DNA from 3 places in the Mycobacteroides chelonae genome. Region 1 is predicted to be linked to each of the others. Evidence: predicted binding sites of a transcription regulator. Region 1 holds the regulator's gene; each other region holds the start of a gene.
What was found. Region 1 encodes LexA, which represses DNA repair genes until DNA is damaged. Its sites were predicted from a motif close to CGAACANNTGTTCG; they were not measured.
Positions count from the first base shown of each region.

Region 1 (3,276 bases):
GGTCTGGACGCCCAGGACACCGCCGAGCTGTCCTTCACCGACGTTCGCGTGCCCGCCGCCAACCTGCTGGGCGAAGAGGGCCAGGGCTTCATCTACCTCATGCAGAACCTGCCGCAGGAACGCATGTCGATTGCGGTCGTCGCGGCTGCGGCGATGGAAACCATGCTCGAGGCGACCATCGAGTACACATCCGAGCGCAAGGCGTTCGGCAAGCCGATCAAGAGCTTCCAGAACAGCCGCTTTGTGCTGGCCGAGCTCGCCACCGACGCGACCATGATCCGAATCATGGTCGACGAATTCATCACGCTGCTCAACAAGAAAGAACTGAGCGTCGAGCAGGCCGCGATGGCCAAGTGGTACAGCACCGAGAAGCAGGTTCACCTGATCGACCGCTGCCTGCAGCTGCACGGCGGTTACGGCTTCATGCGTGAATACCCGGTGGCGCGTGCCTACATGGACTCTCGTATCCAGACGATCTACGGCGGAACCACCGAGATCATGAAGGAGATCATCGGGCGTTCGCTCTAGTCGCGGATGCGTATTCGTGACGCCACGGCCGCCGACGCGGCCGCGTGCGCAGCGATCTATGCGCCGTATGTCACCGAGACGGCTATTTCGTTCGAGGAGGTGCCGCCGTCGGATGTCGTTCTTGCCGAACGCATCCAGACGGCGGCCCACCGCCATGCCTGGCTAGTCGCCGAGGACGCCGGAGAGATTCTCGGGTACGCCTATGCGGTGCCATGGAAGTCTCGCACGGCCTATCAGTGGGCTTGCGAGGTGAGTGTGTATGTAGACGGTGCGCGCCGGCAGCGCGGAGCGGGTCGTCAGTTGTACGCGGCGCTGTTGGAGCGTTTGCGCTCTCTCGGCTATCGCACCGTGCTGGCCGTTGTCGTAGTGCCTAATCTGGCGAGCGAAAAACTACACCTGGCAATGGGATTCGAACAGGTGGCGCTGTATCGACGCATCGGTTACAAGCTGGGTAGCTGGCACGACGTGGCGCACTTCCAGCTCTTCTTAACGTCCGTCGAGGATGCTTCTGCGCCCGGGCCGCCGCCCGGGTCGGCCTAGACCTTGCGGATAACGGTGACGACCTTGCCGAGGATGGCGGCGTCGTTACCGGGGATGGGCTCGAAGAGCGGGTTGTGCGGCATCAGCCACACCTGACCCGTCGTCCGCTTGAATGTTTTGACGGTCGCCTCACCATCGATCATCGCCGCCACGATGTCGCCGTTGTCGGCGACGTTCTGCTGGCGGACCACCACCCAGTCGCCATCGCAGATCGCGGCGTCGATCATCGATTCGCCGACGACCTTGAGCAGGAACAGCGATCCCTCGCCGACAAGTTCGCGGGGGAGCGGGAACACATCCTCAACGGCCTCCTCGGCCAGGATCGGACCACCGGCGGCGATCCGTCCCAGCACGGGCACGAACGTGGGCTCCGGCAGATCGCCCGAACCCACCACATCGGTGGTGGCAGACGGGGTGTGGGTGTCATCGATACCCCGAACATCAACGGCGCGTGGACGGTTCGGATCACGCCGCAGGAAGCCCTTCTGTTCGAGGGTGCGTAGTTGATGGGCGACCGACGACGTCGAGGTAAGCCCGACGGCGTCTCCGATTTCGCGGATGCTCGGGGGGTAGCCCCGTTCATTCACCGATGCGCGGATGACCTCCAGGATGGTCCGCTGGCGCTCGGTCAGTGAACCGGTGGCGGGTCCCTTGCTGGGTGTATCGCTCATGGGCCCGAATCTAGACCTGTCGACGACATTTATCAAACATGTGTTCGATGCGTGTCGTCAATGACGGTCGCTGGCCCGGCCATCTGGAGTGTCGATGCTGGTCAGGACCACTTGTCGGTGGCGGATGCTACAAATCGATCACATGTTCGGACATCGAACACATGATCGAGTACATTCGAACATAAGAGCGAACGGGCTTACCGATCGACAGGACAGGAAGGGCATACCGATGAGCACAAACGTTCTCACCACGCCGCGTCTTCGCACCGCCGAGCACGCATCACGCGAGTGCGCCCCGCAGGCGCGTGCGTACAGCGCCCAGTACCCGCTGACCCAGCGCCGGGCACTGCCGGTGCGCACCGTCGCCTACCGGAGGCCTTCCGGACGGCCGGTTGCGTACCGGGGTAACGGCATCCGAGTCTCGTCGGTGCCACATCGGGTGCACCGTCGTAGCCCGGTGAGCCTTAAGGCCACCATCGTTGTCTCGGTGGGTGCTGCCGTGGCGACCATGTGGCTGTTGATGCTCGGCCAGGTCAGCGCTGCCGGAATCGGGGGAGTTGACGTGCCGGACCGTGTGGCGGTTGTCCAGGTCGCTCCGGGAGAGACCCTGGCCGATGTGGCCTCGCGTGTCGCACCGGGTGCGCCGCGCTCGGCTGTGGTGTCCAAGATCCGTGAACTCAATGAACTCGACTCGGCGACAGTGCAAGCCGGTCAGACGCTGGTTTCTCCGGTCGGCTGATCGGCGAACGGGCGTGACCTTCGAACGTGCGGGAGCACGGGTATCCTCGACACCGGTCTGGGCGCGTTGTGCTGTGCGTCAGCTCACCCAGCCCAACGACTTGGAGTCCAGAACCGGCGAAGGAGCAGTAATGCACTGTCCGTTCTGCCGGCATCCAGACTCGCGCGTAGTCGATTCCCGTGAGGCGGATGAGGGTCAGGCGATACGGCGACGTCGATCGTGCCCGGAATGTGGCCGTCGTTTCACCACTGTCGAGACCGCTGTGCTCGCCGTTGTGAAGCGCAGCGGTGTCACCGAGCCGTTCAGCCGCGACAAGGTCATCAAGGGCGTACGCCGTGCCTGCCAGGGCCGCGATGTCGATGACGACGCGCTGAATCTGCTTGCTCAGCAAGTCGAGGACGCCGTCAGGGCGGCCGGATCCCCGGAAATTCCCAGCAATGAGGTGGGCCTGGCCATCCTTGGCCCACTCCGCGACCTGGACGAGGTCGCGTACCTGCGTTTCGCCTCGGTGTACCGCGGATTCAGCTCCGCCGAGGACTTCGAACGCGAGATCGCCGCGTTGCGCGCGCATCGGGACGCACCGACCGGGTCCTAGACCCAGGTGGCGGTGTCGCGTGTCACTAGTCCAGCGTCAATGATTGATCGGCGACGACATGGCCACCGATCGTCACCCAGCCCTCCGGGCTCCATTGCGTGAGAATTTGTGAACCCTTGCCCTGATTGACGATCAGATCACGGCTCAACAGATCGGTCATCCGCGCCGCCACGGACCCGGTTGCTTCGTCCTCGTTGACACCC
Region 1 is NZ_CP050145.1:3,123,737-3,127,012, reverse strand. Features, by position in the region: gene HBA99_RS15335 (acyl-CoA dehydrogenase family protein) at 1-528, shown strand, start outside; gene HBA99_RS15330 (GNAT family N-acetyltransferase) at 535-1,068, shown strand; gene lexA (transcriptional repressor LexA) at 1,065-1,739, opposite strand; gene HBA99_RS15320 (LysM peptidoglycan-binding domain-containing protein) at 1,969-2,478, shown strand; gene nrdR (transcriptional regulator NrdR) at 2,609-3,073, shown strand; gene HBA99_RS15310 (PhzF family phenazine biosynthesis protein) at 3,099-3,276, opposite strand, start outside.

Region 2 (3,276 bases), 1.7 Mb from region 1:
ACTGCCGCATGCCATCCGATTACACCAGCCGCACCAACCCGAGCCGCCTGCTCCGGCAAGGCACTCGCCAGCTTGCGCACGGTTTCCTCATCTACGTGCCCGGAAACCGACGCGGGCAACTCAGCATCGCGATGGTCCTGGTGCTGCCGGATGAAGGAGGCACCGTCGTTCAACTGCCAAAATAGCTCCTCGGGATCGGTAACCGTACCCGCGACAAGTCCAATCCCTGTGATGACTACATCGTCGTCATCAGGTGACTGTTTCTGTAGCTCCATCTGTGAAGATGCTTTAGCTAAAGACGCTATGCGACAGCCGAGTTGGCCTGAGTAAGTGCTTCCCGCACATCGGCGACCAGAAGTTCATCGCCGGTGACCGGACCAGCCGAAGGGTTGAGGAGGCGATGCGCCATCGACGCCCAATGGGCGGTCGTTGTCGCCCCCGAAACCTCGTGTGGCCAAGCACCGGCCTGGAAGTCGTCGGCCGTGTAGCCGAACGCCGATTGATACAACGCACCTTCAGCCAGCTTGGTGATCCGACCTTCCGCGTCGTACACGCGGTCCTTACCTCCAAGCTCATCAGCGAGAGCGCTGAGAACGTTGCTGCGCGGGAAGGTAACACGGAACTTCGACTCCAGATTGCGCCGGAGTTCGACGATATCGAGCGACTCTACGCCCTGGTCAGACATCGGCGCCGTCGTGACTTCCTCGGTCTCGATGCCGAGCACCTCGGCCAATTCCTCACGCACAATGGTGTGAATCTGGTCGTAGCTAAGCAGATTGCTCATGGGTATCAGAGTGCCTTTCATCTTTGCCGTCTGGTTCGCTCAAGGCGAGCCGAAAAAGGCTCTGCCAGTTGGCGATAGATTCGAACTTCGATCAGGTGACAACGTTGGCACTTGGCGATCACTCGCCGTGAACCTGATAGCAGAAACGATAAGACTGGGCGATAGGGTTCGCAACTGGTAGACGAAGTCTGTCATCTATAAGTTGATTATCCAGGCGCGATCAGACGCGCGACGGTCAGACGGACTTGGCCCACCGCCCGAATGGGACACTCCCGCAATAGGATTATGGCGCCGAAGTCGTCTGTGAGCGCGCCGAGCACCGGGAAATTACGTCCGGGAGTGGGGTGGCGCACAGCTAAATCACGGATGCGCGCCCGGTCACAGAAGGCATCAAGGCCGCCTCCAACACCCCAATACCGACTCCCGCCGACAAATCGCACCACCTGGTGACAGGAGGAACCACGGCAGTACAAGGGATGGGAGAGCCCATGGCCCTTACTAGCGTCAGACGACGGCTAGCCAGACGGCCAATGCCTCCATGGCGTGCGGGTCGGCGAGCGCGGCGGCTTACTTGCGTCGAGCGGCGACGCACTCGGCGCGGGCCTGTTGGTGGCTTTCGTGATCGGGGCGGGCGTCCCGGCAGTCTGGGCAACGGGGGGTCCTAGAACTGCCGCACGATCCGCACGTGTTCGCCCCCGATCTCACCTCGCTCAAAGGCCGCAGCGGTGCGGGGCAACACGGGCGCCAACACCTCACCGGTCGCCGCCCGTCGGGTTGCCAACCGGTCAGCATCAGCGATCCGGCACCGCGCCGCCCCCTTACTCACATGCAACCGCCCAGACAAAACATCGGCATGCGAGGTACCACCGAGTTCAACCGGCGAGGCTTGGGTGGTCACCGCAGGCACCAACCCCAGCCCAGCAGCGCAGAGCCGACGCTGCACCACTCTGACCGGGCCACACCGCCAACGCCTCGGAAGCGCTCAACGCATCGATCGCATCAGCACAGAAGGCATCAAACCGCAGCCCCGAACACCCCAATCGAATACATGTTCGGACGCTAATCCCGCCCATCGGCACCCAGCCATGCCCTGAAACAGCTGTGACAGAAGTGAATTGATCTGCCGACCCGCTACGGTGTGCTCATGTCGTGTGTCTTCTGCGCCATTGTCGCCGGCGAGTCGCCATCATTCCGTGTGTACGAGGACGAGACGACGCTCGCCTTCCTCGATATCCGCCCCATCACCCGCGGACACACCCTGGTGATCCCGAAGGCCCACGCACAGGACCTCACGGATCTGAAGCCCGATGACGCCGCCGCCATCATGACGGTGGGCCAGCGCATCGCCAACGCCATGCGCGATTCGGAGCTGCAGAGCGATGGCACCAACCTGGCGCTCAACGACGGCCGCGTCGCATTCCAGACGGTCATGCACGCGCACCTACACGTGGTGCCGCGACGCGGAGGCGACAAACTTGCCTTCGCAAAGGGATTCATGGTTCGTCGCGATCCCAACCTGGAAGCGACCGCCCAGATCATCCGCGCAGCGGTGCAGGCCAACTAGCCAAGAAATTCGCTCGACCGCCCGCACAGCTCGCTGCTACGTTTTTCCGCGACATGTCCTCTCCGACGGCGGATTCGCCGACAATCGATCAGGTGAATCGCCGGCCGGTACTCCTGCTGCTCTTCGCATCCGTTGTGGCCGCCATCGGCAACGGTGTGTCGATCGTGGCGATCCCCTGGCTGGTGCTGCAGCGCACCGGCTCGGCCGCGGATGCCGCGATCGTCGCCGCCGCCGGCACCCTGCCCCTGGTCTTCTCCACCCTGATCTCGGGGACCGCGGTCGACTTCTTCGGGCGCCGCAAGATGTCGATCATCTCCGACGTTCTCTCGCTGTTATCCGTCTCTGCCATACCGATTCTGGCGATGACGACCGGGCTGAGCGTGCCGCTGCTTGCGGGCCTCGCCGCACTCGGCGCCATCTTCGACCCCGCCGGGATCACCGCACGCGAATCAATGCTGCCTGCCGCGGCGAAGGCTGCCGGCTGGTCCCTCGACCGGATGAACAGCATGTACGAAGCGGTGTTCAACGTCGCCTACATCGTGGGACCAGGTCTAGGAGGTCTACTGATCGCCTCCATCGGCGGTGTCAACACCATGTGGGCCACCGCTGCGACGTTCGTCGTGTCGGTAGTGGCCATCACCTTCCTCAAGGTCGACGGCAGCGGGAAACCGGCCGCCGAAACCAAGCCCACCGGTGTCGTCAGCGGTGTCGTCGAGGGATTGAAGTTCGTCTGGAATGTCAAGATCCTGCGCACCCTGGCGCTCATCGACATGGCCATCACGGCGCTGTACCTGCCGATCGAAAGTGTATTGCTGCCCAAGCACTTCAGCGACGCCGGAACACCTCAGCAGCTCGGCTGGATACTCATGGCCATCTCGGTCGGCGGACTGCTCGGCGCCCTCGGGTACGCCACCATGGTGCGCTACGT
Region 2 is NZ_CP050145.1:1,427,701-1,430,976, reverse strand. Features, by position in the region: gene HBA99_RS07110 (beta-ketoacyl-[acyl-carrier-protein] synthase family protein) at 1-275, opposite strand, end outside; gene HBA99_RS07105 (phosphopantetheine-binding protein) at 302-805, opposite strand; gene HBA99_RS24930 (DUF222 domain-containing protein) at 1,446-1,682, opposite strand; gene HBA99_RS07095 (HIT family protein) at 1,929-2,348, shown strand; gene HBA99_RS07090 (MFS transporter) at 2,402-3,276, shown strand, end outside.
Region 2: HBA99_RS24930 (DUF222 domain-containing protein) is a predicted target of LexA. The motif match lies at 1,826-1,839, and genes of this name have one in related genera.

Region 3 (3,276 bases), 710 kb from region 1:
TGCGCCGAGCCACGCGGTGGTCAGCCCGAGCGTGAGGGCCAGAATGTCGGCCGGCTCCACGCCGTCCGCGGGTAAGCCTGTCGCGGCGATCGCCGCGACTTTGGCCGCGTAAGCCGCAGTTTCGGCTGGGCCCGCGACGGGCCGTTCCAGCTGCGCCCAGGTGGCAAGCCTCAGGTGCTCGGGATGCTTGATCAGGTGGTCGAACAAAGTGCCCGCGTAGCCCGGCAGATCGTCGGGCGTGAATGGGACGGCATCGGACATCCGTTGAATCGAATGGGCCACGACGGTGTCGAACAGCGTTTCCTTGTTGGTGAAGTAGACGTAGAGCAGCCGTTTGTTGGCACCGGCCGCGGCGCCGATCCGGTCGACACGGGCACCGGCCAGTCCGTGCTCGGCGAACTCTGCGTACGCGGCATCGAGCAGCCGCTTCTTGGTGGCAGAGGCGTCGGGCGGCATCCCAAGAGCCTAGAGGCATGCCGCCGCGTGATTTCGGCAGCGCACCGGCTGGGGCAGCGGTTATGCCCGCCAACCCAGCCGGTGCGCCCCCCGTCAGGCCAGGTGGCTGTTGAACCAGTCGGCGATGTGGCCGACGGTGCGGTCGACGATGTCGGGCTGGTCGTAGTACTGGAAGTGGTTGGTGCCGTTCTCCCAGATGAGCTTCTTGTCGTCGGAGGGGATCGACTCGAAGTGCCGCCGGGCCGCCGCCGGGTTCATGCAGGTGTCGGAGTGGATCACCAATGCGGGTTTGTCGAGCTTGGCGGCACCGGGCACGGTGCTGTAGTCGAAGTGGTCGAGGTCGCTCATGATGGCGTAACGGTTCTCCCAGCCCTTGAGCGTCCACGATCCGTACCAGCTCCACACCAGTGGGCCGGGCAGCCCGGCATCAGACCCGGCGACGGGGTCGCCCAGGTCAGGAGAGACCAGGGGCGCGTAGATGACTTCGCCGGTCTGCTCGTACCGGGTCTTGGCATCGCGTGCCCGCTCGAGCCGGGCATCCAGTAGCGCTTCCAGTTGTTCGGTGGTGGGTGCGGTAGCCGGATCGAAGGGGTTCTCGCTGACACCCGCGGCGATCATGAACAGATCGGTCTCGCGATCGCGGTAGTAACCGGTCACCGAGGCAACGGCCTTGATCCGGTCGTCGTATGAGGCGATGTCGAGCATTTCGGGTCCGCCTTGGCAGACGCCGGCCCCGAAGATGCGCGATGCGTCGACGTCGTCGCGCGTGAGCAGGTAGTCGATGGCCGCTACCGCGTCCTCGTTCTTCATCTTCGGATTCTCGAGGCGGCGCGGGGTGCCGCCGCTCTCGCCCACGGTGCGCGGGTCGAAAGCCAGCGCCAGGAAACCCTCGTCGGCCAGACGGGTGGCGTAGTGAATCGGGGCCTGCTCCTTCTCGAACGAGTACGGGCCCAGCAGGACCACCGCAGGGAAGGGGCCGTCACCGGAAGGGCGGTGGACGACACCGACGATGTCCTCGCCATGCGAGGGGAAGGTGACCTTCTCGGGCGTGTAGTTGCCGTGGTGTGGCATTCGCTTCTCCAGATTCTCGCTAGGTGCTTGCCCGCCGCGCCAGGTGCGGGGCCTTGTCAGCATACATGTATATATCTAGTTAGTTACTTTGCCAATAAGGGCCGGTCGAGCGATTGAACTATAGAACATATGTTCGATAAACTGTTTGAATGGGCTGGTCGCAAGGTCCCCCGACGTGGGCCGAAATGGAGCGGGTGCTTGATGGGCGCCCCAACCGTCACGCGCCTCCGGGGGATGGCGGGGACGGTCCGGCGTGGAGCCGGAAACGCCCGCCCTATGAACCGCCCACTCGTGAGCGCGGCCGGTCGGCGGTGCCGTACGCGGAGCTGCACGCGCATTCGGCGTTTAGCTTTCTAGACGGTGCCAGCCTGCCCGAGGAGATGGCGCAGGAGGCCGCGCGGCTTGACCTCAAGGCGCTAGCCATCACCGACCACGATGGTTTCTACGGAGTTGTCCGTTTCGCGGAAGCGGCCAAGGAGCTCGGCCTGCCCACCGTGTTCGGTGCGGAACTTTCTCTTGGCGGGCAGGGTAATACGGAGGATTCGGTACACCTGCTGGTGCTGGCGCGGGGCCAGGAGGGGTATCGGCGGTTGTCGCGGCAAATGGCCACCGCGCACTTGTCGGGAGGAACGTCAAAAGACCGAAAGGGTAAGCCGCGCTATGACCTTGACGCGCTTACCGAGGCAGCGGGTGGGCACTGGCACATCCTGACCGGGTGCCGTAAGGGGCATGTGCGACGGGCACTTGCCGCCGGTGGCTCGGTTGCGGCTGAGGCGGCACTGGCCGATCTGGTCGGCCGGTTCGGTGCCGACCGTGTCAGCATCGAGATCAGCAGGCATGGCCACCCGGATGAGGATGACCACAACGCGGAGCTTTCCGCATTGGCTCCGCGGTTCGGTGTCGGTGTCATCGCTACCACCGCAGCGCATTTCGCCACACCCGAGAGTGGGCGCCTGGCCATGGCAATGGCGGCGGTGCGCGCGCGTAAGAGCCTCGATGATGCGGCGGGATGGTTGGAGCCGGTGGGGGGTGCGCATCTGCGTTCGGGAGATGAGATGGCGCGGCTGTTCTCGCATTGCCCGGAGGTGGTGACGGCGGCCGCCGAGTTGGGGGAGGCGTGTGCTTTCGATCTGCGACTCATTGCCCCGCAATTGCCGCCGTTCGACGTCCCGTCCGGCCATACCGAGGACAGCTGGTTGCGGCATCTGGCCCTCGAAGGTGCCGCGCGTCGGTACGGTCCCCGGGCGGGGGCGCAGAAGGCTTACGCTCAAATCGAGCGCGAGCTGGAAATCATTGCCCAACTCAATTTTCCGGGCTACTTCCTGGTGGTGCATGACATCACCCAGTTCTGCCGTCGCAGCGACATCCTGTGCCAGGGGCGCGGCTCTGCCGCCAACTCGGCGGTCTGCTACGCGCTCGGGGTCACCAATGTCGACCCGGTGGCCAATGGTCTGCTATTTGAACGGTTCCTATCGCCTGCTCGCGACGGCCCGCCGGACATCGACATCGATATCGAATCGGACGAAAGGGAACAGGCCATCCAGTACGTCTACAACAAGTACGGCCGCGAGTATGCGGCGCAGGTGGCCAATGTGATCACCTATCGTGGCCGAATGGCCGTGCGGGACATGGCTAAGGCTCTAGGGTTCGCGCAGGGGCAGCAGGACGCCTGGAGCAAGCAACTCGGGCACTGGGGCGGCTTGGCCGACGCGGCGGAGGTTGACGGCATTCCGTCGCAGGTGATCGACC
Region 3 is NZ_CP050145.1:3,832,335-3,835,610, reverse strand. Features, by position in the region: gene HBA99_RS18885 (TetR/AcrR family transcriptional regulator) at 1-456, opposite strand, end outside; gene HBA99_RS18880 (alpha/beta hydrolase) at 550-1,527, opposite strand; gene HBA99_RS18875 (error-prone DNA polymerase) at 1,677-3,276, shown strand, end outside.
Region 3: HBA99_RS18875 (error-prone DNA polymerase) is a predicted target of LexA. The motif match lies at 1,650-1,663, and genes of this name have one in related genera.